Linked DNA regions of Psychroserpens ponticola. The protein of the gene in region 1 binds, or shares a complex with, the protein of each later gene. Links are inferred from orthologs where the notes say so. Each region holds a gene or a part of one and is shown on either strand. Other genes may lie near its edges. The genes, in order: tsaE and tsaD.

Region 1 (15,242 bases):
CTGTCATACCTGCTAAGACAACAAAGTCTCCAACATTTATATGACCAGCTAGTGTACTATTATTAGAAAAGATACAATTGTTACCAACGATACAATCATGTGCAACATGGCAATATGCCATAATTAAACAATTATCTCCAATAACAGTTTTCATTCTATCAGTAGTTCCTCTGTTAATGGTTACACATTCTCTAATGGTCACATTGTTACCTATAATCGTTAATGTGTCTTCATCATTATATTTTAAATCCTGAGGAACTGCCGAAATAACCGAACCAGGAAATATATTACAATTTTTCCCAATGCGTGCACCTTCCATAATGGTAACATTACTTCCAATCCATGTACCTTCACCGATAGTAACATTACTATATATAGTTGTAAAAGGCTCGATGACTACATTCTTAGCTATTTTTGCTCCAGGATGTACGTATGCTAAAGGTTGGTTCATTTTTATAATATTATTTTAAATAAAGCTAAAAAAAGGGGTTGCTTTGAGTATTAATTTTTCTTTTTATGATTTAATTACGTTCAGTTTATTTTATTTAACTTTTGAAATTTGTGCCATTAATTCTGCTTCAGCACATAGTTTCCCATTGGCATAAGCGTATCCTTGCATATGACAAATACCTCTTCTTATAGGTGTTATTAAATCACATTTAAATATAAGTGTATCACCAGGAACAACTTTTTGTTTGAATTTAACTTTATCAATTTTCATAAAGAACGTTAGATAATTCTCTGGATCTGGAACTGTACTTAGTACCAAAATACCTCCTGTTTGAGCCATCGCTTCAACAATAAGAACTCCAGGCATTACAGGAGCTCCCGGAAAATGGCCTTTAAAGAATTCTTCGTTCATGGTCACATTCTTCATTCCAATCACGTGAGAATCTGAAAGCTCAAAAACTTTATCAAGCAGCAAAAATGGTTGTCTATGTGGCAACATGTCCATGATTTGAATAATATCCATTAATGGCTCTTGATTCAAATCAATTTGAGGAACATTATTACGACGTTCGTTCTTAATTATTTTAGAAATTTTCTTAGCAAACTGTGTATTTATAAAATGTCCTGGTTTGTTTGCAATAACTTTTCCTTTAATTCTTGTACCAACTAAAGCGAGATCTCCAACGACATCTAATAACTTGTGTCTTGCTGCTTCGTTTGGATGGTGAAGTGTCAGATTATCTAAAATCCCATTAGGTTTAATAGCAATCGAATCTTTTTTGAATGCTATTTTCAGTTTTTCCATAGTTTCAGTAGACAATTCCTTATCTACATAAACAATTGCATTATTAAGATCACCTCCTTTAATTAACCCGTTTTCTAATAAGGTTTCCAGCTCATGTAAGAAACTAAATGTTCTAGAATCTGAAATATTTTTCTTAAAATCTGAAATATGATTTAGAGTTGCATTTTGGGTTCCTAAAACTTTAGTTCCAAAATCGACCATTGCAGTAATTTGGTATTCTTTAGCAGGCATGACAATAATTTCGCTACCTGATTCTTCATCAGAATATGATATAACATCTGATACGACGTATTCTTCTCTAAAGTCATCTTGTTCAGTAATACCAGCTTTTTCAATGGCTTCAACAAAAAACTTTGAAGAACCATCCATAATTGGAGGCTCTGATGCATTAAGCTCAATAATTGCATTATCAATATCTAAACCGACTAATGCTGCTAATACATGTTCTGAAGTTTGAATAGTTACACCATTTTTTTCTAAGCATGTTCCACGTTGCGTATTGGTTACATAATTGGCATCAGCTTCAATAACTGGAGATCCTTCGAGATCAATTCTCTTAAAAGAAAATCCATTATTTGCTGGTGCAGGACAAAACGTAAGCATTACATCTTTACCAGTATGTAATCCAACTCCACTGAGAGAGATTTCTTTTTCTATTGTCCTTTGTTTGACGTCTGTTTTAATTATTGGCATCTACTTTCTTTTCTAAATCATTTATTGTTTTAACAATCTTAGGTAAGTTTTTAAAATACACATAAGATTTATTCCAATCTCCATAATTGAATGATGGTGAACCTTGAAGAACTTCATTGTCCTTTACATGACGTCCAATACCAGATTGAGCTTGAACTTTAACATTATTTCCAATAGTAATATGACCAGCAATTCCTACTTGACCTCCTATTTGGCAATTCTCACCAATTTTTGAAGAACCTGCAATACCAGTTTGTGCAGCAATAACCGTGTTTTTACCTATTTCAACATTATGTGCTATTTGAATTTGGTTATCTAGTTTAACACCTTTTCTTATAATTGTCGAGCCTAATGTTGCTCTATCTATTGTAGTTGCTGCTCCAATATCTACATAATCTTCTATAATCACATTCCCAATTTGAGGAACTTTGCTATACTCTCCATTTTCATCTGGCACAAAACCAAAACCATCTGCTCCAATAATTGCTCCAGAATTAATAACACAATTATTTCCAATAATTGATTCAGAATATATTTTTGCTCCTGAAAAAACAATAGTATCATTACCAATTGTCACATTATCACCTATATAAGTATTCGGGAAAATTTTTACATTATTCCCTATTCGAACGTTATCGCCTAAATACGTAAAGGCTCCAACATAAACATCAGTTCCCAAAGTAGCAGATTCTGATATAAACGATGGTTGTTCTATACCTTGCTTATTAAGTTTAACTTGATTATAGTATTCTAAAAGTTTAGAAAATGATTTATAAGCATCTTCAACTTTTATTAATGTAGTACTAATATCATGTTCAGGCTTAAATGTTTTATTAACAATTGTAATAGAAGCTTTAGTAGAATAAATGTATGATGTGTACTTAGGATTGGCAAGAAAGGTTAAAGAGCCTTTAATACCTTCTTCTATCTTAGAAAGCTTAGAAACTTCAATATCAGGATTACCTTCAATGTCGCCTTCTAAGATTCCAGCTATTTGTTGTGCTGTAAACTTCATTCTCGCAAAAATAGAAAAAATGTATCACATATTTATATTAGAATTTGAGTTGTTTATTATATCGATAGAAAAAGGAATCCTAAAATTGTTATTAACATTAATTTCTGTAGCTATTACAATTCATAAAAAAAGGCTGTTTTAGAATGTTCTAATCAGAAAAATTAAGCCTTTGGATAACAGATATAGTACTTAGTGACAGGCTTCGACAGTGCTTTTATATTAAACTGATCAGAAGCTTTGGCAATATCTACGACCTTTCCAGATTTTTGAAGAATCTTAATGGTTTGTAGTTTAGATTGATACGCCTGATTTGAAATGCTATCGATAAACACAAAATATTGTGCTTCTTCTTCAGTAATATTATACTTTTCAATTAATTCTTGAAGATGATTCTCTAAAAGTTTTGGCTTTATTGGCTTATTTTTTAGTTTGATTTTTAAGAGGTTTCTATTAATTATCATTTCACATAAATGACTGAGTACAAAATCATCATGATATTGCCAATCTTTCATTGCTGCAATAATATCTGTATCATCAAGCTTTGAAAAGGTTTCTAAAGTTTCATCATCAAAGTTTTCTAAAGACACTTCATTGTTTAAAAAATAATGCAATGCGTTACTTGAAGGAAGCACAATTCCTAAATTAGATAGTTCTTTTGCACGTTTTAAAACCCGTGTTAATAATTGCTCAGCAACTAAACCTGTTTTATGAAGATACACTTGCCAATACATAAAACGTCTAGCCACTAGAAATTTTTCAACACTGTAAATTCCTTTTTCTTCAACCACTAACCTATCGTTTTCTACATTAAGCATAGTAATTAAACGTTCACTATTTACATTACCTTCAGCAACTCCAGTATAAAAACTATCGCGTTTTAAATAATCTGCACGATCCATATCTAACTGACTAGAAATTAACTCACATAAAAATGGTCGTTCATAATCACCTTTAAAAATTTTAATCGCAAGCGTTAAACTTCCGTTAAATTCTTTATTGAGTTTTTCCATAAATAACAATGAAATCTCTTCATGAGAAACACCATTTACGATACTATGTTCCATGGCATGAGAAAAAGGCCCATGACCAATGTCGTGTAATAAAATGGCAGAATACAAAGCTTGTTCCTCTTCATTAGAAACCGTAACTCCCTTAAAACGAAGCACATTAATAGCTTTTTGCATTAAATGCATACAACCTATAGCGTGATGAAAACGTGTATGATTAGCACCAGGATACACTAAATATGACAAACCCATTTGAGTAATTCGACGTAGCCTCTGAAAGTATTTATGCTCAATTAAATCGAAAATTTGAGAACTGGGAATTGTAATAAATCCGTAAATTGGGTCGTTAAAGATTTTAAGTTTGTTACTTGCCATCAAACATTAAAGTTTACATTAATATTAAACAAATATACATGAACACTATAAATATTCTTTGGGTTGACGATGAAATCGATCTTTTAAAACCTCATATTCTTTTCCTAGAACAAAAACAATATAACGTCACGACTTGTCAGAGTGGCACTGAAGCTCTTGAAATTATAGATGACACCAATTTTGATATTGTGTTTTTAGATGAAAACATGCCAGGTTTAACAGGGTTAGAAACCCTAAATGAAATTAAAGAAAAGCGTGCAAATCTTCCTGTTGTTATGATTACAAAAAGTGAGGAAGAATATATTATGGAAGAAGCTATTGGTAATAAAATTGCCGATTACCTTATAAAACCTGTAAATCCGAACCAAATTTTATTGAGTTTAAAAAAGAATTTAGATCACTCAAGACTCGTTTCAGAAAAGACAACTTCTAATTATCAGCAAGAGTTTAGAAAAATTGCTATGGATTTGTCTATGGTGAATTCATATGAAGAATGGAGTGATTTATACCAGAAACTGGTGTACTGGGAATTAAGATTAGAAGACATTGAGGATGTTGGTATGACTGAAATTCTAGAATCTCAGAAAAATGAAGCCAATCATCAATTCGGAAAGTTCATCGAAAAGAACTATAAAGATTGGTTTGATCACAAAAATGATGCTCCAACTTTATCTCACACCTTATTTAAAGATAAAGTTGTACCAGAATTAAGTGATAACCAACCAACACTTCTAGTTGTGATTGATAATTTGCGATATGACCAATGGAAAGCTTTCGAGCCAATAGTGAACAATTATTATAAGAAAACTTCTGAAGCTCCTTTTTACAGCATTTTACCAACTGCAACTCAATACGCAAGAAATGCCATTTTCTCAGGATTAATGCCAAGTGATATGGAACGTCTACACCCAAAACTTTGGAAAAATGATACAGATGAAGGAGGGAAAAACCTTTATGAAAATGATTTTTTACAAGGGCAATTAAAACGTTTAGGGCTTCAGAATTTAAAAACTTCTTATCATAAAATCACAAATCTTAAAGCTGGAAAAAAACTAGTAGAAAACTTTAAAAGCCTAAAAGACAATGATCTTTCTGTAATTGTTTACAATTTTGTAGATATGTTATCACACTCTAAAACTGAAATGGACGTTGTTAAAGAATTAGCATCTAATGACAAAGCATATCGTTCATTAACAGTGAGTTGGTTTAAAAACTCCCCATTACTTGAAATGATTCAGCAAGCACAACAACTCGGATTCAAATTAATCTTAACAACAGATCATGGCACGATTAACGTAAAGAACCCTTCAAAAGTTATTGGTGATCGTGATACAAGTTTAAATTTACGTTACAAAACAGGACGAAGTTTAACTTATGAAGATAAGGAAGTTTTAGCAGAACAAGATCCTAAAAGCATTGGTTTACCTAGCATTACGATGAGTAGTTCTTTCATTTTTGCAAAAAGCGATCACTTTTTGGCTTATCCAAATAACTACAATCATTATGTAAGTTATTATAGAAATACCTACCAACATGGAGGTGTTTCTTTAGAAGAAATGATCATCCCTTTTGTGGTGATGAATCCAAAGTAAAAAAATCCACGTAATGCAAATAAATCCGTTGAAATACACTTTTTTCTAGTTTTTTTCAATATTTATACGTATTATTGCCAATATAAATTTACTTAAACCATACTTTGAGTAAAATATTTAGCATATAAACTGTGGAAATAGATTATAACATAACTGAGTTAGAGTCAGTAACGACTAAGCTTTTAGAGCAAATCAATTCTAGAATTGTATTGTTTCATGGCGAAATGGGTGTTGGAAAAACAACACTCATCAAAGCTATGGTTAAATCATTAGGAAGTACTGATGATGTGACGAGTCCAACATTTTCAATAGTTAACGAATATGAGTCTAAAAACGGAAGCATTTTTCATTTTGATATGTATCGCATAGAAGATGAGATGGAAGCCTTAAATTTTGGTTTTGAAGACTATTTCAATAATGACAACAATTGGTTATTTATAGAATGGCCAGAAAAGGTATCAAACTTACTTCCAGAAGATGTATGTGAGATAACCATAAAAGATAATAATAAGATCTCAAGAACCCTCAAATTGAGCCAAAACGAATTATTAACAAAAAAACCTGCTTATGAGCTCTGCTAAATGCAGAAATAAATAACCCACTTTACACCGCATATTTACTGGCAAGTACGGAAAAACCGTAACCATAAGGCGATTAATCGAACTGTTTTTAACACTCGTTTAACTGTTCAAAACTGCTATCTTGAAGTATCTTTGAACTATTAATTAATTAATCCCTTATATTATGAAAACAAAAAAGTATGTATTAGCCATTGCGATTATTGGTGGATTTGCGTTCACAGCACAAGCAACTGATTTAATCAATTTAGATGGACAAGTTAAAACTGAAATTGCAAAAAAAGCTAAAACGATTCCAAGTAACGGGTAAGACCGATACTAAATCTATTTTAGTAGGGAGTATAATCGCCACTTTTATTGGTATTACTCCGTATTTATTTTACTTATATGAAAGTGTCCCTCAAACTCAAGTTTGGGACACTTTCTTGTTTACATACGATAGTAAAAGTTGGGGAGATGCTAATTTTGCAATATGGGTTTTAGTAAATAAACTAATCCCTTTATCTCTTCTTTTCATATGGTTCTTTACTAATCGGCATTGGTGGTACCATGCGCTTTTAGTTCCGATTGCTATGTATGTATTTCAAATTATTGGTATGTTCAATGATAATATTGGATTTATAGATAAATTTGAATTGATTTATTTAGTACCAGTAATGGCAATTGTTATACCATCAATTTATTTGTTAAGAGCAAGAATGTTTAATCAAATTAATGATGCGGATAAAACCATGCAAGAACTCGAAGAAGAGTTTATGATTAAGCCTACCTCTTTTATGGGAAAAATAAAACAGTATTTCTAAAAAAAATAAATTATATAAAAAAAACACAGCTCTAATTTAGCTGTGTTTTTTATTATAATCAATTCAGTTCATTTGATAATAAATATCATAACGTAGAAAAAAAACTACACAAATATAATATATCAGATAAAAAAATTACATTTGTAAAAATTATAGTTTATAATTTACTCTATATTAATCCCTATATAACAATGAGTAAAACAGTACATCGTATTATTGATCTAATTTCAGAATTGAAATTAAGTGCTCGACAATTTGATATTTCTATTGGTACAGCCAATGGTTATATTTTACGAATGCAAAAAAACAACGCTTCTGTAGGAAGTGATGTGATAGAACGTATCGTCAAAGAATATCCTCAAGTCAATCTTGTTTGGCTTATTACAGGTAAAGGCGACATGTTTATTAGTGAACAACAAAAGCCTAAAGTAAGAACCAATCGAGAAATTGAAGCTTATATCGATAATAAATTGAAATCTAAATGGTCTGACGAAAAGAAAGCACTTTTAGATGAGATATTAAAAGAGATTGAAGATTTAAAGAAATAGAATTATATAGTGATTTTATCTCTTAAGGCTATTAATTTTTTTAAATATTCCTTTTTCTGCATACTATTTTTATTATTAAGCAAAACTATTAATTCTTTTTTCACTGATTTATAATTTTTAGAATCAAACTTTGCTATTTTGAGAAGTTGAATGTTTATTTCATTATTTACTGTTTTAGTAAATGGTCTTGAATGTTTATAATAGCCTATTGTTTTTGATATCAATAATATAAAAATTAAATAAGGAATTGAAAATAGTAAAGTAACTGAAAATTCAGGTATATAATCAACGTTAAATTCTAATATTTTCATTAAAGAATATAATTTATAAATTTCAGCTGTCATTGGAATAAACAAAATGTATCTCCAAATATTTTTACAAGTAAAAAACCAAATAGAAAGCATAGATAAAGTGAATATTTTCAAAGAAATAAACCAAACAAAATATTTGGCGCTATTATAATAATCTCCAAAATCTATTGTAAACAGACTATTACTCCAAACCTGAGTTTGAGGAGCTATCTTATGTGCAAAAAAAACAAATGGCAAAAGAATTATAACAAATAATATAATTAAATCTTTTTTAAGGTTTTTGATAATAAAAAAATTATTTAATGTTCGCATATCTCATAATTTATAAAACTGATTTCTAATATCTATAAGCTTTTTCACATATGTTTCTTTATCACTATTAAAATAAGCCTTTTTAGCATTTATAGTTTCTATCTTTAACTTTTCTAGTTCATTATAATTTTCTTTATTTAGATTATAAAAGACATCATCTATCTCTTCATCTAGATTATTGCGAACCTCACTATAAAGTCTATACTTATTAATTTTCAAAGAAAACAAAAGCAGTATTATAATAAGAGGTATTGTAAAAGGTAGACTTATTATAAACTCAATTTCATCGAACATGGTATTATTTGAATTAAATATACTTGCAAGTTTGAATAACTCGATTATGATTATGATTAAAATAACAGGTCTCCACCAGTGTCTACATGTCAAATACCAAGTAATTGAGAAAACCAAAATTAATACTTTCATCTTTGAAAAAAAGATTAAATCTGAAATATCTAAAAACCCAAAACTATCAATCTCAAATCCTAAAAACATAAAAGTTTTCACACCTTCCAAATCTAAATACTTATCTCCAAAATAAAGCAATGTCACCGAAACAATCAAAATCGAAATCAGCACATCCTTTAACTTAAAATCTTTCATATACCTATAAATATAGAAAATTATCTACATCTAATATATAAATTTTTATGTTAACTATTACAATTATTATTTGTAATTTGAATTTTCAATTCAAAGCTAAATGAGTAAATCAAGATCTCCTTTTACCAAAGCACAATTACTTCCACAGGAAGAAACCCTAGAAATCTTAAAACAAAAAGGCAGTTTATTTATTGGTATCCCTAAAGAAACTTACTTTCAAGAAAAACGTGTTTGCCTCACTCCTGATGCAGTTTCTGCATTAGTTGCCAACGGAAATCGCGTTATGATTGAATCTGGAGCTGGAAAAGGCGCTAATTTTAAAGATAAAACCTATAGCGAAGCTGGAGCTGAAGTCACTAAAGATACAGCTAAGGTATTTTCATGCCCTATAATCCTAAAGGTAGAACCTCCTTCTTTAGACGAAATAAAACTCATTAATCCGCAGACCATACTTATTTCTGCATTGCAACTTAAAACACAGCATAAAAAATATTTCGAAGCTTTAGCATCAAAACGCATTACAGCTTTGGCTTTCGAATTTATAAAAGATGAAGATGGAGCCTATCCTGCAGTGCGCTCATTAAGTGAAATTGCTGGTACAGCTTCTATTTTAATTGCTTCAGAACTACTTTCAAACGTTAATGGTGGTAATGGTTTAATGTTTGGCAACATAAGTGGTGTTCCACCTGTTGAAGTCGTTATAATTGGTGCAGGTACAGTTGGTGAATTTGCCGCACGTTCTGCAATTGGCTTAGGCGCAAATGTAAAAGTATTTGACAATTCAATTACAAAATTACGCTGCCTCCAATCTAGTTTAGGACGCACCATTTACACCTCTACATTACAACCTAAGAATTTAATTAAAGCCTTAAAACGTTGTGATGTAGCTATTGGAGCAGTTAGAGGAAAAAATAGATCTCCTGTAATCGTTACTGAGCCTATGGTAGATACCATGAAAAATGGAGCAGTAATTATCGATGTGAGTATTGATATGGGTGGATGTTTTGAAACTAGCGAAGTTACCAACCACGATAAACCAACTTTTGAATATAATGGCGTGACACATTATTGTGTTCCAAATATTCCTGCACGTTATTCAAGATCAGCTTCTGTGTCTATTAGTAATATTTTTACACCTTATTTACTTAAAATTGCTGAAGATGGAGGAATTGAAAATGCCATCCGATTTGATCGTGGTTTAAAAAATGGGTTGTACTTTTACCACGGAATTTTAACTAACAAATCTGTTGCAGATTGGTTTGATCTAGACTGTAGCGATGTTAACTTGTTAATCTTCTAATAAATACAGAACATTTAAGCTTCATTTATGAAATTAATACACCGAATTGGCTACTACTTAGGTGGCTTCTCAATTGGACTTGTTGTACTTGCTTTTTTTTTAAGCGGAAAAAAAACGTCATGCGATTATGGTCCTGATGCAAGAACCATAAAAAATATAATGATAAAAAAGAGAACCTATACTGATGTTGCAAAAGTAGCTATGACTAATTATAGCATAGATACATTGATGATCTCTAATCTTATCAAAACTGGTGACGTTAACTTTTCAAAAAGTGAAACTAAAGCCGAAGGTTGTAAAACTTATCTTATCGAAAACTCTTTTGAAGATAAAGACGTAGAATTACGCATTAAGAATTGTGATTCTACAGCGACTGTTTTAACTCTTAAATTTGTAGAGAGCTATTAATTAATGATAGTTTAAATTAAAAATACCAATAGATACTAAAAAGATCTATTGGTATTTTTGACTAACACAAAATAAAAATTATCTTATCGGGATTTTTTTCACTAGTTCTGTATCATCATAAAGAAGTCGAACAATATAAATACCTCTAGATAATTGAGAGCTATTAATTTCTTTTTCTAAATAATGTATATTCTCTTTAACTCTTATTTGTTCTCTATAAACAATTTTACCTGTAATATCATATATTTCGATTTGATCAACATCTACTCTATCCATTCCTGAAATGTGAAACTTAAGTACATCTGCATTAACATCTTGGTAAATTAAGAAATTAAATTCTTGTTCGGTTTGCGGAATTTCTACAGGACTACAATCATTAACATAAACTGTAACTGTTGCTTCATCTGAAGATAATGCATTATACACTAAAACTGAATATTCTGTATCAATTCCAGGAGTTACATTTATACTTTGAGTTGTTTCTCCTGTACTCCATAAATACTCTTCACCTCCATTGGCAGTAAGTGTTACCGTTTCATTAACACAAGTAAATTGATCTTCTCCTGCATAAGCTATAACCTGTTCTACCACATTTACTGTAATTGATTTATCATCAGAACAATTGTTAATATACCCTCTTACAGAGAACGTTGTTGATAATGTTGGACTAACAGCAATGTTTGGTTGGGTTGCACCATTGTTCCATTCGTAAGTATTTGCTCCACTTGCAGAAAGCGTTATAAACTCGCCTTCAAGAATTGTTACTTCTCCTCCATTCATAATTACAACATCTGGATTAAGATTCACAAAAACTGTTACATCATCTTGAGCTTGATCATCACCTTCAAATACAGTAACAGTAAAGGTTTCTGATGCCCAAGGACTAACAACAATACTTTGAGTTGTTTCTCCTGTATTCCATAAATAAGCATCTCCTTGAGAAGCTGTAAGTGTTGTAGATGTATCTTCACAAATAAACTGATCTAAACCAGCATCAGCAGTAAACACAAATGGCTCTACAGTTACTAAAACCTCATCTGTGGCTTCACAAGCATTTAAAAACCCTGTGACAGAATAAGCTGTTGTTACTAACGGATTAACTTCTATGGTTTGCGTCGTTTCTCCAGTGTTCCATAAATATGTATCTGCACCTGTAGCTGTTAACATTGTACTTTCTCCTTCATCAATAGTAAGATCTATTCCTGCATCAATATTTGGCAAAGGGTTTACTATTACAATAACGTCATCATTACTAGAACAATTATTTTGTATGACTTCTACAGAATAAGAAGTTGTAACATTTGGCGACACATTTATACTTTGTGTAGTTTCACCAGTATTCCATAAATAACTAGTTCCTCCTGAAGCTGTTAATATTACTGTTGAACTTTGACAAATCTCAATATCATTACCTGCATTTGCAACAGGAATAGCATTTACCTCAACAGTTACATCGTCTGAATCTGAATTGGTTCCTAAGGTATTAAAAACCGTTACAGAATAGGTTGATGTTGAATTAGGGCTAACCTCAATACTAGAAGTTGTTGCTCCTGTATTCCATAAATAGGTTGCTCCTCCTGAAGCTGTAAGGGTTGTTGTTTCTCCTATACAAATACTTACATCTGTTCCTGCATTGGCAGTTACACCTTCTGTTTCTATAAATACTGTAACATCATCTGTCGCTTCACAACCAGCATTTGAATATCCTGTTACTGTATATGTCGTTTCTGAAACTGGTGACACTTCAATACTTGCGGTATCGTCTCCTGTGCTCCATAAATACGTTGCAGCACCAGAAGCTGTGAGTGTTATTGTATCTCCTTGATTAATCGATACATTTGATCCTGCATCTATATTTGGTAATCCTAAAACACTTACTGTTACATCATCTGTATCTGAAGCGTTTCCTAAGGTATTAAAAACTGTAACACTATATGTTGACGTATTATTTGGATTTACATCAATACTAGAAGTTGTTGCTCCTGTATTCCATAAATAGGTTGCTCCTCCTGAAGCTGTAAGGGTTGTTGTTTCTCCTATACAAATACTTACATCTGTTCCTGCATTGGCAGTTACACCTTCTGTTTCTATAAATACTGTAAGATCATCTGTCGCTTCACAACCAGCATTTGAATATCCTGTTACTGTATATGTCGTTTCTGAAACTGGTGACACTTCAATACTTGCGGTATCGTCTCCTGTGCTCCATAAATACGTTGCAGCACCAGAAGCTGTGAGTGTTATTGTATCTCCTTGATTAATCGATACATTTGATCCTGCATCTATATTTGGTAATCCTAAAACACTTACTGTCACATCATCTGTATCTGAAGCGTTTCCTAAGGTATTAAAAACTGTAACATTATATGTTGACGTATTATTTGGATTTACATCAATACTAGAAGTTGTTTCACCTGTATTCCATAAATAGGTTGCTCCTCCTGAAGCTGTAAGGGTTGTTGTTTCTCCTATACAAATACTTACATCTGTTCCTGCATTGGCAGTTACACCTTCTGTTTCTATAAATACTGTAACATCATCTGTCGCTTCACAACCAGCATTTGAATATCCTGTTACTGTATATGTCGTTTCTGAAACTGGTGACACTTCAATACTTGCGGTATCGTCTCCTGTGCTCCATAAATACGTTGCAGCACCAGAAGCTGTGAGTGTTATTGTATCTCCTTGATTAATCGATACATTTGATCCTGCATCTATATTTGGTAATCCTAAAACACTTACTGTCACATCATCTGTATCTGAAGCGTTTCCTAAGGTATTAAAAACTGTAACATTATATGTTGACGTATTATTTGGATTTACATCAATACTAGAAGTTGTTTCACCTGTATTCCATAAATAGGTTGCTCCTCCTGAAGCTGTAAGGGTTGTTGTTTCTCCTATACAAATACTTACATCTGTTCCTGCATTGGCAGTTACACCTTCTGTTTCTATAAATACTGTAACATCATCTGTCGCTTCACAACCAGCATTTGAATATCCTGTTACTGTATATGTCGTTTCTGAAACTGGTGACACTTCAATACTTGCGGTATCGTCTCCTGTGCTCCATAAATACGTTGCAGCACCAGAAGCTGTGAGTGTTATTGTATCTCCTTGATTAATCGATACATTTGATCCTGCATCTATATTTGGTAATCCTAAAACACTTACTGTCACATCATCTGTATCTGAAGCGTTTCCTAAGGTATTAAAAACTGTAACATTATATGTTGACGTATTATTTGGATTTACATCAATACTAGAAGTTGTTTCACCTGTATTCCATAAATAGGTTGCTCCTCCTGAAGCTGTAAGGGTTGTTGACTCTCCTTGACAAATACTTACATCAACTCCTGCATTAGCGTTTACGGCTTCTGTTTCTACAATTACAATAACGTCATCAGTGGCTTCACAACCATTTGAGAATCCAGTTACTGAATACGTAATAGTACTTGATGGACTTACGATAATACTTTGTGTTGTTTCTCCAGTGTTCCATACAAACGTATCAGCACCAGTTGCTGTTAATGTTGTACTTTCTCCTTCAGAAATAATGACATCTAAACCTGCATTAATATTTGGCAAAGGATTTACTGTTACGATAACGTCATCATTACTTGAACAATTATTATGTGTCACTTCTACTGAATACGTAGTTGTAGTATTAAGAGTCACATTTATACTTTGAGTCGTTTCACCTGTATTCCATAAATAACTAGTACCTCCTGAAGCTGTTAAAACTACCGAAGTGCCTTGACAGGTTTCAACATCATTTCCTGCATCAGCAATTGGTAATTCGTTTACAGTTACAGTAACATCATCTGTATCTGAAACCGTTCCTGTACTATCAAAAGCAGTAACAGTATATATTGTAGTATTAGATGGACTAACATCAATACTCGCAGTCGTCTCTCCAGTGTTCCAAACATAAGCAGCTCCTCCTGTAGCGATTAATGTAGTTTCTGATCCATTGCAAATCGTTTGATTTTCTCCTGCATTGGCAACTACTTCGCTGCCTATTAGAAAAACCGTTACGGAATCTGTATTTTGGCAGGTATTAGTTGTGCCTGTGACAGTATATGTGGTTTCAATTGTTGGATTTACTATAATGCTTTGAGTTGTTTCGCCTGTATTCCATAAATATGTGTCTGCACCATTTGCAGTTAATGTCGTTGATTCTCCATAATTAATTGTCAAATCAAAACCTGCATCAACTGAAGGTAATGGATTTACCGTTACAATGACTTCATCTATTTCACTTGTACATCCATTTTGGGACACTTCTACTGTATACGTAGTTGTAGTATTAAGAGTCACATTTATACTTTGAGTCGTTTCACCTGTATTCCATAAATAACTAGTACCTCCTGAAGCTGTTAAAACTACCGAAGTGCCTTGACAGGTTTCAACATCATTTCCTGCATCAGCAATTGGTAATT
Region 2 (15,519 bases), 130 kb from region 1 along the record:
ACGACAAACAATGTATTAATGTTGGGTTATATGAATGAAGAAGCCCTAAAAAAAACTATAGATTTAAATTTAGTAACCTTTTTCAGCAGGACGAAACAACGCATTTGGACTAAAGGAGAAAAAAGTGGAAATGTTCTCAACTTAGTAAGTATAAAACTAGACTGCGATAATGATACGCTCTTAATTAAAGTGCACCCAAAAGGACCAACATGCCACAAAGGCTCAGACAGTTGTTGGAACGAAAACAACTCTCAGCAATATGGTTTTTTAACCGAATTAGAATCCATAATTGAAACAAGAAAAAATAGTGCTTCAAAAGATACGTCTTACATTGCTTCATTATTTTCAAAAGGAATTAATAAAATTGCTCAAAAAGTAGGAGAGGAAGCTGTTGAAGTTATCATCGAAGCAAAAGACACTAATGATGATTTATTTTTAAATGAAAGCGCAGATTTATTATTTCACTATTTGATTTTATTGCAAGCCAAAGGTTACAAAATAGAAAATGTAATAGAAATCTTACAAAAAAGAAGTAGATAATCGTTAGTATTTTCATTTAATCGATAAAAATTCATCGATTATTGTTTATAGTAGGTATATTTCTGTTATATTAGCAAAAATATAATCAACCTAACAAACTCATTATGAATTTAAAAACAAGTTTAATTGTACTAATATGCCTTTTTAGTATCAGTACTACTATTTTAGCTCAAGAATGTGGATTTGACAAACAAAGAGATTTACTGCGTCAAAATCCAGAATTCGTTCAACAAGAATTACAATTTGAACAAAAAATTCAAAATCGCATATTACCAGAAAACATGCAAAGCAGAAGAGCTACTGGTGTTTTAACAATTCCTATTGTTGTTCACGTACTACATTTAGGAGAAGCTGTTGGTTCTGGAACCAATATTTCAGATGCTCAAATTCAAAGTAGTATCGATAATCTTAATGACTTCTACAGAGGTCAAACTGCAGCTAGTCCACTAGATTTTGAAATGGAATTTGCTCTAGCTCAACGTGATCCAGATTGTAATGCTACAACTGGTATAAACAGAATTGATGCTTCAGCAGTACCAAACTATGCTACTGATGGTGTATCTTTTCAAGGTTCAGGAGCAGATCAAAATACATTAAAAGATTTAAGTCGCTGGCCAGAAACAGATTACTTCAATGTTTGGATTGTAACTGAAATTGATGGCAACAATGGAGGTGGAGGTTTTCAAGGCTATGCCAATTTTTATAATGGAAATTTCCGTGAAGGTTCTGTAATGATGTATAGTGTTTTTGGATATGATCCAACGAATGCAAATCCGTCTTGGCCTTTAAATTTCGCAAGAGATAATAGTACTGTTAGCCATGAAGTTGGCCACTACTTTCATTTATACCATACATTTCAAGGTGATGATGCTGACAATAATGGTATTTCAGATCAATGTCCAGACGATAGTGACGTTGGAACTAATGGTGATGGTTGTGCAGACACAGTACGACACCAAAGAGAAACAAGTACCTGTCCAGCAACAAATGCTTGCGATAGTGGAAACCCATGGGCTGATGATAATACCATAAATAATATTATGAGTTATTATTCATGTACAGATTTAATGACTAACGATCAAAAAACAAGAGTTAGAGCTGCAATGGAAGGTACATCACTTGTAAATTCTAAAGGTGATGAGCCTGTAGATCCAACTTATGCAGCTCCAGTTGCTGTTTGTAGTAATAACTTAACTTCTACTAATTCTGCTGGTATTCTCGGTGTTGAATTAAACGGAGTTTCATTTACATCGTTTTCTTCTGCTAGTGATGGCGGAAATATTGATGATTCTGGAAATTGCTCTAATTATTTTGAAATCGATGCGTCAACTTCAAATACAATAAATGTAACTATGTTTCCAAGTAATTTTCAACAATTAGCAATTTGGATTGATTGGAATGACGATGGAGATTTTAATGATGATGCAGAAAAACAACATTATTCTGAAGATATTCTTGAAGATTCAGTCGTTCCTGTTACTTTAACTTATCCTTCATCTATTCCTTATGATGATTATGTTAGAATTCGATTACTTACTGAATTAGATAATAGATATGGTGCGAGTAGTATTGACGATTTACCTTGTGATATGTCTTTACAATATGGACAATCAGAAGATTATGCCATTTATGTGATGCCAGATCTTGCAGGTCCAACAACCTACACCTATAATAATGGATGGTCACCAAGTGATCCAAATGGCGTTGCTACTGCTGGCGAAGATATTATAATTGCTTCTGGAAATGCTAGTATTAATTCAAATACAACTTGTAATAGTTTAACAGTAAATGCTGGAGCTGGCCTTACAGTCGATTCAGGAGCGACACTTACGGCTTCTAACGGTTTAACTTTAGAATCTAGCTCAACGTCTTACTCTAGTTTAATTCTTGATGGGTCTGTTGCTGGAACAATTAATTATGAACGTCATGTAAACATCAATGGTTCTGGTGAAACTGGAAATAACGATTTAATTTCTGCGCCTTTAACTGGTCAAGAATTTGATGACTTTGTAACTGCTAATCCAAATATTTTAAACAATGGCACCTTATATTTATTTGGTCCTTTTGACAAAACTATAGGAGACTATACAACCTACAATGGTTCAGCAACAACAACTCTAGATGCAGGTATTGGTTATAGAGCAGCATCAAGTGACAATGACACATTTACATTTACTGGAGCTGCCAATAGCGGAACAGTAACTCAAGATATTACATATTCTGGACCAACAGATGAACAATGGAACCTTGTTGGAAATCCATATCCTTCATATTTAAATGTGCAAGCATTTCTTAATCACGAAGTAAGTTCTGGTGTGAATAATTTAGATTTAATGAATACAGGAACTGCTGCGATATATGGATATGATGGAAATGCTGCAGACGGTTGGGTTATTTATAACCTAGCAAATACTAATGCGTCAACTGTAATTGCACCTGGTCAAGGATTCTTTGTAAGTGCAGACCCAACGAATGCACCGCTTTACGATTTAGAATTCACACCTACAATGCGATCTACTGGTACAAGTGACGATTTTATTTTAGGTCGTTCTGCAAATTCAACAAATTCAGTTTTAAGCAAATTATTTTTATCAAATTCAACTAAAACGTCAAATACAAGTATCTACTTTATTGAAGGTACAACGAGAGGTTTAGATAATGGCTATGATGCTAGTTCTTACCAAAGAATGTCTGGTGAACTTTCAATATTTACGCATCTTTTAGAAGACAATAATGGGTTAGATATCGCAATTCAATCATTACCATACAATGACTTTAATGATGTTGTGATTCCTTTAGGCATAAACGCAGGAGCAGGAAATCAAATGACTATAGGTCTTGAGACTAGTTCATCGTTACCTTCTAACATTAATGTATATTTAGAAGATACTCAAAAGAATACGTTTACATTACTGAATACTTCAGATTATGTATTTACACCTACAACTGATCTAGCTGGTGTTGGTCGTTTCTTTTTGAGATATTCTTCAAATACTATTGCTTTAAATTCAAATGATGACCTTAATGAGTTAATCATTTATCCAAATGAAAGTCATAACGATATTATCATTAAAGGGATGCTAACTGCAACAACAAATGCTGATTTGTATGATATTCAAGGACGTTTGGTATTAAGTAATACATTAGATCAATCTAACTTGACCAATACAATTGATGTATCATCAATTAGTTCTGGCGTTTATATTATTAGAGTTTCTAATAAAAATAGCACTAAGACACAAAAACTTATTATTAAATAGTAAAAAATTTATTCTTAAAAAAATTGAAATATAAACTGCCACTAAACTTAATTAGTGGCAGTTTTTTTTTCTAATGTAGAACGTTTAATCTTACATTAGAACCACATAAATTATTATTTATTATTCCCAATAATAGTAAGCGTTTGATTTATCCAATCACTATCAAAATCTAATGCTATCTCAGGAGTAATACCTTTGCCCTCATATTCATAAAATTCGTGGAAGTTCATGTCTGTAGGTGTTATTCTAAAATAACCTGAAGGTGTATCATAGCTTCTGCCGTAATTAAGTCCATAAGCGATGATTCCAAAAGTAGCTTGACCTAAGTGTTGAGTGTTTTTTAAATTTTTAAGTTTTACTGTAAATTGCTCACCATTACTCCCTGTAAAACAATTAGTTAAAACATAAATATTTTTATTTTTTAAAAGCTTCAAAAACGGGTCTGAGAATTTTTTATTTCCACCACTATTACTTCTAAGGTCAACGATAACATTCTCAGCAGTAAGTTTATTTTCAACATCTTTAAAGAATTTTTGATGTTCACTTTTCTTACTGTTACTGAAATCTCCAAAGTATAAGTACTGTGTATTCTCATTGATTTGTTTAAAATCTAATTGAGGCAAACTAGCGTCACGAAATTCGTTGTTATCTGTGTTCCCTTCTTTTTTATAAGACCATAATCTGCCATTTTCAAAAGTGAAGCTTTTTACTTGACTAGGTGTTCTAGTAATTCTATCATAATGATATACATTATATTTATGACCAGTTGTATGTGTCGCGTAAAATCTAATTTCCCCAGCTTCCCATTGATTCAAACTACTTTCTAAAACCACACCAATTAAGTCTTTTTGGTTGCCTGCATAATAGATACCAATTTTTTGCTCATCACCATAATAATCATAAATCCCTTCTATATCTTCTAGTGCTTTTTTAGATAATTCTTCTTGTAATTCTGAAAGATTACGAGTAGTTCTAGGATGGTTTTTATACCGCTCTGTAGCCTTGAAAGCTGCTAACTTAATCTCATCTTTTGAATCTTCTTCAGATAAATAAATTTCATTTACTTTAATTGATGCATGGTTATCATTAATGAAAGACATTTGTTTTAATAGCATTTTATAGCAATCTTCAATTAAAATGGGCTGTTGCATTTTAGTTGAAAGTGTATGATATGAATTTGTAAACTGAGTCGCTTTTTCGCCTTTTATTTGCTTCTTATATGAAGGCATTTTTTTAATTTTTTGAACTATAAAATCCAAATCAGTTTTGCAATCGCAGGTATGAGATTGAGAAAAAGCTGAAGCTACTGTGAATAAAAAAATGATACAAATTGCTGTTGAAATTTTCATTATTAATTGATTTATGTGATTAAATTTTCTGAAACAAATATATTTCAGAAATCACATATAATCGAATTACAATAGGTGTTTGGGACGAAACACACTTAATCTGTGGCGGAATTTAACTGTGCTTTTACATTATCTAAATACGTTTTAGAAATTGGCACTTCAATATCGTATGCGAGTAATAAAAAATGTTTCCCTTTTTCAGTTTTCCAAGATTGAAAATGAAATGGGTTGATAATAAAACTACGATGTGTTCTTAATAATTCTGGAAATGATTCGTCAATAACAGATAATTTATTTCTGATGAGTGTTTTCTTTAAATTAGCTCCATTGAAATAAAAAACTTCGATATAATTATCAGAAGATTGAATGCAGATTAATTCATTTAACTGAAGTCGTAAACTTTCATAATTGCCTTCCCCTTGAATTTCAATTTTTTGTTCTTCTAATTTCTTCTCTTTATATTTTCCGAAGGCAAAGCGACCTATTATTACAATTGGCAATATGGTTAGCATCGCAGGGAAAATAATTGATTTCAGATGATACCAAAAAGTGTAAGCATTTGGATGCCATTCCACAATGAAATGCAAGTAAAAAAGACGTAATCCAAAAATTGCAAAAACTATAAATAAACCTAAAACGAGTAGTTCTTTTGAAAGTTTCCATTTAGCGTTACTTTTTTTTAACAACCACATCTGAAACGGAAGAACCATAACATACAACAAGGCTCCTATTAATCCGTAAAGAGGTAAATATATTAATTTTTCTGTGTTTTCAAACTCATTCACATCAAGTGGTTCTGTGAAATATAGAAATACAAAAATCCAAACACATAAACCTAATGCAATGAGCAAATGGTGTTTTATTGAAGGATCAAATGGATATGTTTTAGACACTAGTAAATTTTATGCTTAAAAATAAAACTTCAATATAGAACTACCAATAACAAAGACATCAAAAATTTTGTAAAAACTCATAAAATAGCGTTCTTGCTAATATGTTTAATAAGAAACGTTACTATTATTTAATTAAGATTCAATACTTAGGATATCGATTTCATGGTTGGCAAAAACAACCTAAACTGAAAACGATTCATTTAATGATAGATAGAACACTAAATTTCATTCTTAAAGGCAAAGATTTTAAAACCTTAGGCTCTGGAAGAACTGATGCCATGGTTTCTGCAAATGAAACGGCATTCGAACTTTTTATTTATGAAAAGATAGAAGACGAAACGGCCTTTTTAGAATTGTTTAATCACAACCTTCCACAAGACTTAAGAGCTTTAGCAATAGAAGAAGTTGATGCCGAATTTAACATCATTCAGCATTCAAAAATTAAAGAATATATTTACCTATTCACATTCGGACAAAAATGTCATCCGTTTTGTGCACCTTTAATGACTACCATTCTTGATGATTTGGATATTGAACTTATGAAAAAAGGTGCAACTCTTTTCGAAGGAGTGCATAATTTCAAACCGTATTGTTTTAGAGCTACAGACAAAGGGTTGTATATTCGAGAAGTTGAAAGCTGTCAATTGGTTGAAAACACTTTGTATACTGCAAATTTCTTTCCGAAGCAAACATACACGCTAATTGTAAAAGGAAAAGGTTTTGGACGTAATCAAATTCGGCTAATGATGGGAACACTAATCAAATTGGGTAGAGGAGAAGTGGACTTAAATTACATTCAAAATTCATTAAAACCTGAAAGTACAGAAGTGATGGATTTTATTGCTCCTGCTTCTGGACTAATTTTAAATTCAGTGAATTTTGAATAAGCTAGTCTAGTTTTCTATTTTTAAAAATTGCCCAACTCACGAATACCAAAGCACTAAAAAGTATAGAATTCTCTATAATATACGATGCAATAATAATTATGATATCAGTATTAAACTGATTTGTTTCCATCATGTAATCTCTATGATATGATGCATTAATAATTACTAATTTTTCAAACATTGATCCTGAGAAAAGAGAAACAATAAACACTAAAAATGTAATGCTAAAAATATTTAGCATTTTATTAGCGATTCTTTTTAACCAGAAAAACTGAAGCAATCCACAAAAAACAATTGGCCTGATTAACATAAGCCAATAAGCCCAAGCATATGGACCAGTAGCTCTTTCAGAAAAGAAATCAAATTCTTTCGAAGCGTAATAAAAACCTAAAGACACTGTATAAATAACCATGTAAAAAATGGCTAAGTTTCTTGACACAAAAACTGCATACTCAATAAATATTTTTAGTTCTTTCTTTTTAAAGAAAACAAAAACCACTAAAGCCAATATTGTTACTATACCAAATCCGAAAAACAATCCTTCAAGAAATTCACAGATAGCTCTAATTATTTTATATGCCTGAGTATCCATTTACAATTTACTTTTGGCATGCTCTAGACCCAATTCAATATAATACAATAATTCTATTTCGGTTGTAATACCATCTTGTGAAACATAAACAAATTCTTTCATTGGTCGTTTTGTAAAATCCATTGGTCTTACATTATCTTTGACTAATTCTGCTTCTATTTTATCTGAAAGAATTCTTACCATTAAATCTTCTTTAACGATACCAACAGTCATTTTTCCATTATATAAATAACAGATGCCTCCAAACATTTTCTTTTCAGTGAATGCCTCAGGAAATAATTTAAGCTGTTCTCTTATTCTGTTTGCGAGTTGTTCGTTGAAAGCCATAATTTAAATTTTCAGCCTTGAAGATGCCATGACACGTTGATCTGCGTAATTACCTTCTAAATATTTAAAATGCCCAACGATGGCTATCATTGCGGCATTATCAGTCGTGTATTCAAACTTTGGAATGTAGGTCGTCCAGCCAAACTTTTGTTCTCCATCTTTCAATGCTTGCCGAATTCCAGTATTTGCCGAAACACCTCCACCAATTGCGATATGAGTAATGCCAGTTTCTTTAGTCGCTAGTTTCAACTTGTCAATTAAAATTCCAATAATTGTATATTGGATAGAGGCACAAATGTCATTCAAATTCGCTTCAATAAAATTCGGGTTGGCTTTAACTTGTTTCTGAATGAAATATAATATCTGAGTTTTCAATCCTGAAAAACTAAAATTCAAGCCGCCAACTTTTGGCTTTGTAAATTGATATGCTTTCGGGTTTCCTAGCTTTGCTCGTCTATCAATTTCTGGTCCAGCAGGATAACCTAAACCTAAAATTTTTCCACTTTTGTCAAATGCTTCACCAACAGCATCATCAATAGTTTCTCCTATAACATCCATTTCAAAATATGAAGACACATTTACAATTTGCGTATGTCCTCCAGAAATGGTCATTGCCAAAAACGGGAAAGGCGGTTTAACAAAATCTGGTTCTTCAATAAAATGAGCCAAAATATGAGCTTGCATATGGTTCACATCTATCAAAGGAATATCTAATCCGTAAGCCAATGATTTTGCAAAAGAAGTGCCAACCAATAACGAACCCATTAATCCTGGTCCACGAGTAAAAGCGATGGCACTTAATTGTGATTTATCAATATTCGCTTTTTTTAGCGCTTGATCTACAACAGGAACTATGTTTTGTTGATGTGCTCTTGATGCCAATTCAGGAACAACGCCTCCATAAGCTTCATGTATTTTTTGAGTCGCTACAATGTTGCTCAAAATTTTACCGTTAAGCATTACTGCTGCTGCAGTATCATCACATGACGACTCAATTGCAAGAATATATATATTTTGTGAGCTCATTAATATAAATTAGGCACAATAATTGTTAATTTTGAGGTCAAAGTTATAACTTTTAAAGGCGTATCAAAAAATTCCTAAAAATACTATCAAAAATAGTAGCAATTGTTTTATTGCTGTTCATCATTTTGGTGCTAATATTATCTATTCCTGCAGTTCAAACTTCTTTGGGAAAATATGCAACAAATTGGGTTAATGATGAATTTGGTACAAATATCAATATTGGAAAAGTCGGACTTCAATTTAATGGTGATGTTGAGTTAAAAGAAATCTACGTTGAAGACTATAAAAAAGACACCCTTATTGCCATTCAAGAATTAAACACTTCAATTCTTAACTATAGGAACCTTTCAAATGGTAAACTCAATTTCGGTGACATTGATATTATTAATTTAATATTCAATATTAAAACCTATGAAGGAGAATCAGATACTAATCTAGACGTATTTGTTGCAAGATTTGATGAAGATAATCCACGTCCTGGAAAAAGCGGATTCTTATTATCTTCTAGTGATGTTTCAATTTATGAGAGTACATTTCGACTTATTGATGAAAATAGAGAAACACATAAAGTTTTAGAGTTTACCGATTTAAATATAAACGCAACAAATTTTGTAATTGATGGTAGCGATGTAAGAACCCGAATTAACACATTGGCATTTGTAGATAGTAGAGGTGCTCATATTAAAAATCTCATGACAGATTTTGAGTATACGCTTACGCATATGAATTTTAATAATCTAAGCATTAAAACCGATAAGTCAATTTTAAAAGGGAAATTACGTTTTGATTACAATCGTGAAGATTTCAAAGATTTTGAAGATAAGGTACAAGTCACAGCAGATTTTTTAGATTCTGAAGTCGCTTTAAATGATTTAAATACATTTTATAATGAATTCGGTATCGATCAAAAAGCAACACTTAATGTGAATTTAACAGGAACTTTAAATGATTTGAACGCCAATAACCTTCAATTAAATGCCAGTGGAAGAACTCAAATTTTTGGCGACTTAAATTTCAAAAACCTCTTTAGTAGTGCTGAAGGTGATTTTTCTATGAATGGACGCTATGACAACCTAACGTCAAACTATTACGATTTAAAGGCACTGCTACCAAATATTTTAGGCGAATCAATTCCAACCGTGTTTTCAAAACTTGGAAATTTTAAAATTACAGGCACATCTTACATAACTGATACAACTATTGATGCAAATATTAACATTAATACCGATTTAGGAATTATTGTTTCTGATATGAAAATGACACATGTTGACGATATTGATAATGCAAATTATATAGGAAATGTCGTTTTTGATGAGTTCGATTTAGGTGTATTATTAAACGATCCAGTAGTAAAAACGACATCTTTTGACTTAGATGTTGATGGAAAAGGATTTACAGTTAAAAATTTAAGCACTCAAATTTCAGGTGAAGTTTTTCAAATTGAATACAATGATTATAACTATCAAGATATTAATGTTTCTGGTAAATTAGGAAATCAAGTCTTTAATGGACTTCTTGAATCTAAAGATGAAAACTTTAAATTTAAATTTAATGGTTTAGCCGATTTATCAAAAGAGATTAAAAGCTTCGACTTTAACGCAGATGTAGACTATGCAAATCTTAAAGCTTTAAATTTTATAGAAAAAGATAGCGTTTCAGTATTTAAAGGCATTGTAACAATGTCAATGAAAGGATCTGGTATCGATGATGCTTTTGGTTCTCTAAATTTTAAAAACACTACTTACATCAATGAAAATGACAATTACTATTTTGAGGATTTTATAGTAACATCTTCATTTATTGGCAAACAACGAACTCTAAAAATAAATTCACCAGATATTATTGAAGGCACCATGAAAGGTGATTTCAAATTTGTAGATCTTGCTAAACTTGCAGAGAATTCAGTAGGAAGTATTTATACCAATTATTTACCTCATAAAATTGAAACAGATCAATATGTAGAATTCAATTTCAAGATTTACAACAAGATCGTTGAAGCATTTTACCACGATTTAGAATTGGGTCCCAATACCACTATAAAAGGACGAATTGAAACCAACGAGAAAAAATTCAACCTTACGTTTAAATCACCTCATATAAAGCTCAAAGATTATTATGCAAATGATTTATCTGTTTTAGTAGATAATAGTAATCCTGTTTTCAACACCTATATTGAAGTGGATTCATTGCAAACAGATTTTTATAATGTATCCGATTTTAGCTTAATTAACGTAACGCAAAGAGATACTTTATTTATTAAATCTGAATTTAAAGGCGGAACGCAAAATACTGATAATTTCGATTTAAGTCTATATTATACCATAAATGAAGAACAGAACTCTGTTGTAGGATTTAGAAAATCTGATATTACTTTTAAAGAGAACACATGGACAATTAATGAAGATAAAAATAATGCCAATAAAATAACGTTCGATAGAAATTTCGAATCTTTTGACATTGACAATATTATGATGACTCACTTTGATGAACAAATTGAACTTTATGGCAATATTGATAATGCAAAAACAAAAGACATCAATCTTAATTTTACAGAGGTAGATTTAACTAAGATAACTCCTAGAATAGACAGCCTAAGCTTAGCAGGAAAAGTCAATGGAGGTCTTAAAATCCTGCAAAAAGATGGTATTTATTTACCAACATCTAGTGTTACCATAAGTGACTTAAGGGCAAATGACTACGAACTTGGAGAACTAAAAGCTATCGTTTCTGGAAATCAATCGCTAACCAATTATGTTGTAGATCTTAGCTTAAAAAATGATAATTTAAAATCTTTAGCAGCCAAAGGCACGATCGATGTTAGCGAGAACAATTCTAATATTGACCTAAATGTTAATTTTGATGAGTTTTTATTAGATCCATTGGATCCGTTTGGAGAAGGTGTTATTACGAATATTAGAGGTTTAGTAACTGGTAATGCCAAAGTAACTGGAAGTTTGGAAAACCCTCAATTTAATGGCGATTTATTACTAGATAATGCTGGCTTAACAATTCCATACCTTAATGTTGATTATAGTTTTGATTTTGATTCTCGTGTAAAATTAGAATCTCAAAAATTCATTTTTCAAAATGTAGAAATTACTGATTCTGAATATTTCTCAAAAGCGACTCTAAACGGTTTCATAGGTCATAATAACTTTTCAGATTGGAAACTAGGTTTAGAAATTGATACGTCTAGACTTCTAGTATTGAATACAGAGTATGATGAAGAAGAGTTGTATTACGGAACAGGTTTTGTAAACGGGAAAGCAGATATAATTGGCCCTACAGATGCTCTTAAAATTGTTTTTAATGGTAGTACTGCTGAAGGTACAATATTTAAAATCCCATTAAGTGACTTAGAAACTTATGGTGACAACTCATACATTCGATTTTTATCACCTGAAGAAAAGAATGCAAGAAAGAACGGAGAAATCATTCAAGAAAATGAATTCAAAGGTTTAGAATTGGAGTTCAACTTATTTGTAAATCCTTATGCAGATATTGAAATCGTAATCGATAAAAATTCAGGAAGTACAATTCATGGCAAAGGAAATGGGAATTTACTATTTGATATTAATACCAACGGAAAATTTCAAATGTTTGGCGATTTTCAAATAGAAGAAGGTGATTATAATTTCGCTTATGGAGGATTAGTCCAGAAAAAATTAACCGTTGTTCCTGGTGGTTCCATTCGTTGGGAAGGTGATCCGCTTAAAGCACAAATAGGATTAACTGCCATATACAAAGCACAAGCAAATCCTTCAGTATTATTAGACAATCCAATTAATAGAAATATTGATGTTGAAGTAAAAATTAATCTTGCTGGACAATTAGAACAGCCAGAACCAGATTTCAGTTTCGATTTCCCAAATGTGGATTCAAATATCAGATCTGAATTAGAATACCGATTAGAAACCAAAGAGTCTAGAGAGTTTCAAGCACTTAACGTCTTGTCTTTTGGGTCTTTTGCTAGTGAATTTAGCTTAGGTCAAAATGCCTATGGAACGATTTCAGATCGTGTGAACTCACTGTTTAATAGTATTTTAGGTAACGATGGCAGCGATAAAATTAATATTGGTGTTAATTATCAAGTTGGTCAACAAACCACAGAATATGAAACAAATGATGAAATTGGACTCACTCTCAGCACCAAAATTAGTGACAGAGTACTTGTTAATGGAAAAGTTGGAGTGCCAATAGGTGGTGTGAGTGAAACCGTTATTGCAGGTGATGTTCAAATAGATGTACTTTTAAATGAAGAAGGAACACTAACTGCCAAATTTTTTAATAGAGAAAATAACATTAGAAATTTTGGAGAAGAAATTGGTTATACTCAAGGTGTTGGTTTATCTTATAATGTAGAATTTGATACTTTTAAAGAATTAATTCAAATCATTTTCACTGGAAAAAACAAAAAAGAAGAAAAACAAAAAGAAGAGAAGCCGAAAGAAGATGAAGAAAAACTACTACCAGATTTCATAAATGTGAAGTCCAAAAATGATAAAAAGAACAAATAATCTTCTGCTTTTATCATTATTTTCAATTAGTTATTAACGAAAACGTTTGAAATTTTTTCGTGCTGTTAAATTATCACAAATACCACAGTTAATTTAGTTTATGTTTACTAATTTTACTAAAACAAACGTGTTTTTATGTTACACACCATTAAGAAAATAGGAGTATTAACCTCTGGAGGAGATTCTCCAGGAATGAATGCTGGAATCCGTTCTGTCGTAAGAACATGTGCGTTTCACAACATCGAATGTATCGGTATTTATAGAGGCTACGAAGGCATGATTGAAGGGGATTTCAAATCCATGAATGCACGTAGTGTAAAAGGCATTATTAATAAAGGTGGTACAATTTTAAAATCAGCGCGTTCAAAAGAATTCAGAACAGTCGAAGGACGCAAAAAAGCACATGAACAACTTGTAAAAGCAGGTATTAATGCCTTTGTAGTTATTGGTGGTGATGGTAGTTTTACTGGAGCAATGATTTTTAGTCAAGAGTATAATATGCCAGTCATGGGTATTCCTGGTACGATTGATAATGATATCTTCGGAACCACGCATACTTTAGGTTACGATACAGCTTTAAATACAGTTGTAGATGTCATCGATAAAATTCGAGATACTGCAAGTTCTCATAACAGATTATTTTTTGTTGAAGTCATGGGAAGAGATGTCGGACATATTGCATTAAATGTAGGTGTTGGAGCAGGAGCTGAAGAAATCTTAATTCCTGAAGAAGACTTAGGTTTAGATCGTCTTTTAGAATCTTTAAGGCGCAGTAAACAATCTGGAAAATCATCTAGTATAGTAGTTGTGGCTGAAGGTGACAAAATCGGAAAAAGTGTATTTGAACTAAAAGATTACGTCGAAGAACACATGACCGAATATGAAGTACGTGTTTCTGTACTTGGTCATATGCAACGTGGTGGTTCTCCTTCCTGTTTTGATCGCGTATTAGCGAGTAGAATGGGAGTGAAGGCTGTTGAAAGCTTAATTACAGGAAAAACAAATTGTATGGTTGGCTTAAAAAATGATGTTATGGCATTGACGCCTTTAGATCAAGCTATTAAAGGACAATCAAAAATAAATTTAGAATTATTACGTGTATCAGATATCATGTCTATATAAGTAATCTCAAAATAATTGAATATAAATAATTAGAAAACTAAAAAGATGAAATTAGGAATAAACGGATTTGGTAGAATTGGTAGAATCGTATTTAGAGCAACTGTAAAACGCAATGATGTTGATGTTGTAGCAATTAACGATTTATTAGATGTAGAACATTTAGCATACTTATTAAAGTATGATTCTGTTCATGGAAGATTCGATGGTGACGTTGAAGTTAAAGATGGTAATCTAGTAGTTGACGGAAAAACAATAAGAGTTACAGCAGAAAGAGATCCTAAAAATTTAAAATGGGATGAAGCTGGTGTTGATGTAGTTGCTGAATGCACAGGTATCTTTACAACTTTAGAAACTGCTCAATATCATATAGATGGTGGTGCTAAAAAAGTAGTAATCTCTGCACCTAGTAAAGATGCTCCAATGTTTGTAATGGGCGTAAATGATGATAAATTAACTGCTAGTCATACGATTACATCTAATGCATCATGTACAACAAACTGCTTAGCGCCTTTAGCAAAAATCATTGAAGATAACTTCGGGATTGAAGAAGCTTTAATGACTACAATCCATGCAGCAACTTCTACACAATTTACAGTAGATGCACCTTCACGTAAAAATTACCGTTTAGGTCGTAGCGCATTAAATAATATTATACCAACGTCTACAGGTGCTGCAAAAGCTGTAGGAAAAGTAATTCCTGAATTAGATGGAAAATTAACTGGTATGGCTTTTAGAGTTCCAACTGTAGATGTTTCTGTAGTTGATTTAACTGTTAAAACTTCAAGAGAGACATCTTTAGCAGAAATTAAAGCTGCTGTTAAAAAAGCTTCTGAAGGATCAATGGCAGGTGTAATGGGATATACTGAAGACGCTGTAGTATCTCAAGATTTCGTTAGTGAAGAAAGAACAAGTGTTTTTGATGCAGATTCTGCTATTGAATTAAATTCAAAATTCTTTAAGCTTGTAGCTTGGTACGATAACGAGTTCGGGTATTCAAATAAATTAG

Evidence for each region.
Region 2: the proteins of tsaE (region 1) and tsaD are in contact, whole or in part, in a crystal structure (PDB 6N9A), measured with the Thermotoga maritima proteins. The link is inferred for Psychroserpens ponticola from one-to-one orthologs. Residues at the interface, in WP_004082108.1 of Thermotoga maritima: Leu37, Gly38, Lys46, Lys57, Val59, Lys60, Ser61, Thr63, Phe64, Thr65, Leu66, Met67, Val69, Pro71, Tyr82, Arg83, Leu84, Asp86, Asp88, Phe89, Asp93, Ile128, Asp130, Glu131, Arg134; in WP_004082750.1 of Thermotoga maritima: Cys10, Asp11, Arg49, His50, Leu82, Gly84, Gly135, Gly136, Glu154, Thr155, Leu156, Asp157, Asp158, Ser159, Glu162, Asp165, Lys166, Arg169, Leu170, Tyr175, Lys213, Thr214, Leu217, Tyr218, Gln221, Arg222, Asn324.

Annotation. Positions count from the first base shown.
Region 1 is NZ_CP116221.1:1,422,027-1,437,268, reverse strand. What follows is about bases 5,099-7,793. They hold tsaE (tRNA (adenosine(37)-N6)-threonylcarbamoyltransferase complex ATPase subunit type 1 TsaE), read left to right. Parts: upstream 5,099-6,068; coding sequence 6,069-6,518; downstream 6,519-7,793. Other genes in these bases: MUN68_RS06350 (hypothetical protein), read left to right, coding at 7,510-7,793; MUN68_RS06355 (hypothetical protein), read left to right, coding at 6,941-7,318; MUN68_RS06360 (hypothetical protein), read left to right, coding at 6,682-6,825; porX (T9SS response regulator signal transducer PorX), read left to right, coding at 5,099-5,937. In the rest of the region: lpxA (acyl-ACP--UDP-N-acetylglucosamine O-acyltransferase), read right to left, coding at 1-451; MUN68_RS06385 (bifunctional UDP-3-O-[3-hydroxymyristoyl] N-acetylglucosamine deacetylase/3-hydroxyacyl-ACP dehydratase), read right to left, coding at 542-1,948; lpxD (UDP-3-O-(3-hydroxymyristoyl)glucosamine N-acyltransferase), read right to left, coding at 1,935-2,963; MUN68_RS06375 (HD domain-containing protein), read right to left, coding at 3,125-4,348; more of porX, read left to right, coding at 4,384-5,098; more of MUN68_RS06350, read left to right, coding at 7,794-7,866; MUN68_RS06345 (hypothetical protein), read right to left, coding at 7,869-8,177; MUN68_RS06340 (hypothetical protein), read right to left, coding at 8,493-9,092; MUN68_RS06335 (alanine dehydrogenase), read left to right, coding at 9,193-10,392; MUN68_RS06330 (hypothetical protein), read left to right, coding at 10,420-10,800; MUN68_RS06325 (T9SS type A sorting domain-containing protein), read right to left, coding at 10,879-15,242. UniProt on the Escherichia coli protein: Required for the formation of a threonylcarbamoyl group on adenosine at position 37 (t(6)A37) in tRNAs that read codons beginning with adenine.
Region 2 is NZ_CP116221.1:1,552,695-1,568,213, reverse strand. What follows is about bases 6,864-9,835. They hold tsaD (tRNA (adenosine(37)-N6)-threonylcarbamoyltransferase complex transferase subunit TsaD), read right to left. Parts: upstream 8,875-9,835; coding sequence 7,852-8,874; downstream 6,864-7,851. Other genes in these bases: MUN68_RS06870 (translocation/assembly module TamB domain-containing protein), read left to right, coding at 9,039-9,835; MUN68_RS06880 (TfoX/Sxy family protein), read right to left, coding at 7,522-7,848; MUN68_RS06885 (hypothetical protein), read right to left, coding at 6,931-7,521; MUN68_RS06890 (tRNA pseudouridine synthase A), read left to right, coding at 6,864-6,929. In the rest of the region: bifunctional phosphoribosyl-AMP cyclohydrolase/phosphoribosyl-ATP diphosphatase HisIE, read left to right, coding at 1-540; MUN68_RS06905 (zinc-dependent metalloprotease), read left to right, coding at 645-3,800; MUN68_RS06900 (S41 family peptidase), read right to left, coding at 3,914-5,149; MUN68_RS06895 (LytTR family DNA-binding domain-containing protein), read right to left, coding at 5,245-6,042; more of MUN68_RS06890, read left to right, coding at 6,144-6,863; more of MUN68_RS06870, read left to right, coding at 9,836-13,391; pfkA (6-phosphofructokinase), read left to right, coding at 13,527-14,513; gap (type I glyceraldehyde-3-phosphate dehydrogenase), read left to right, coding at 14,559-15,519.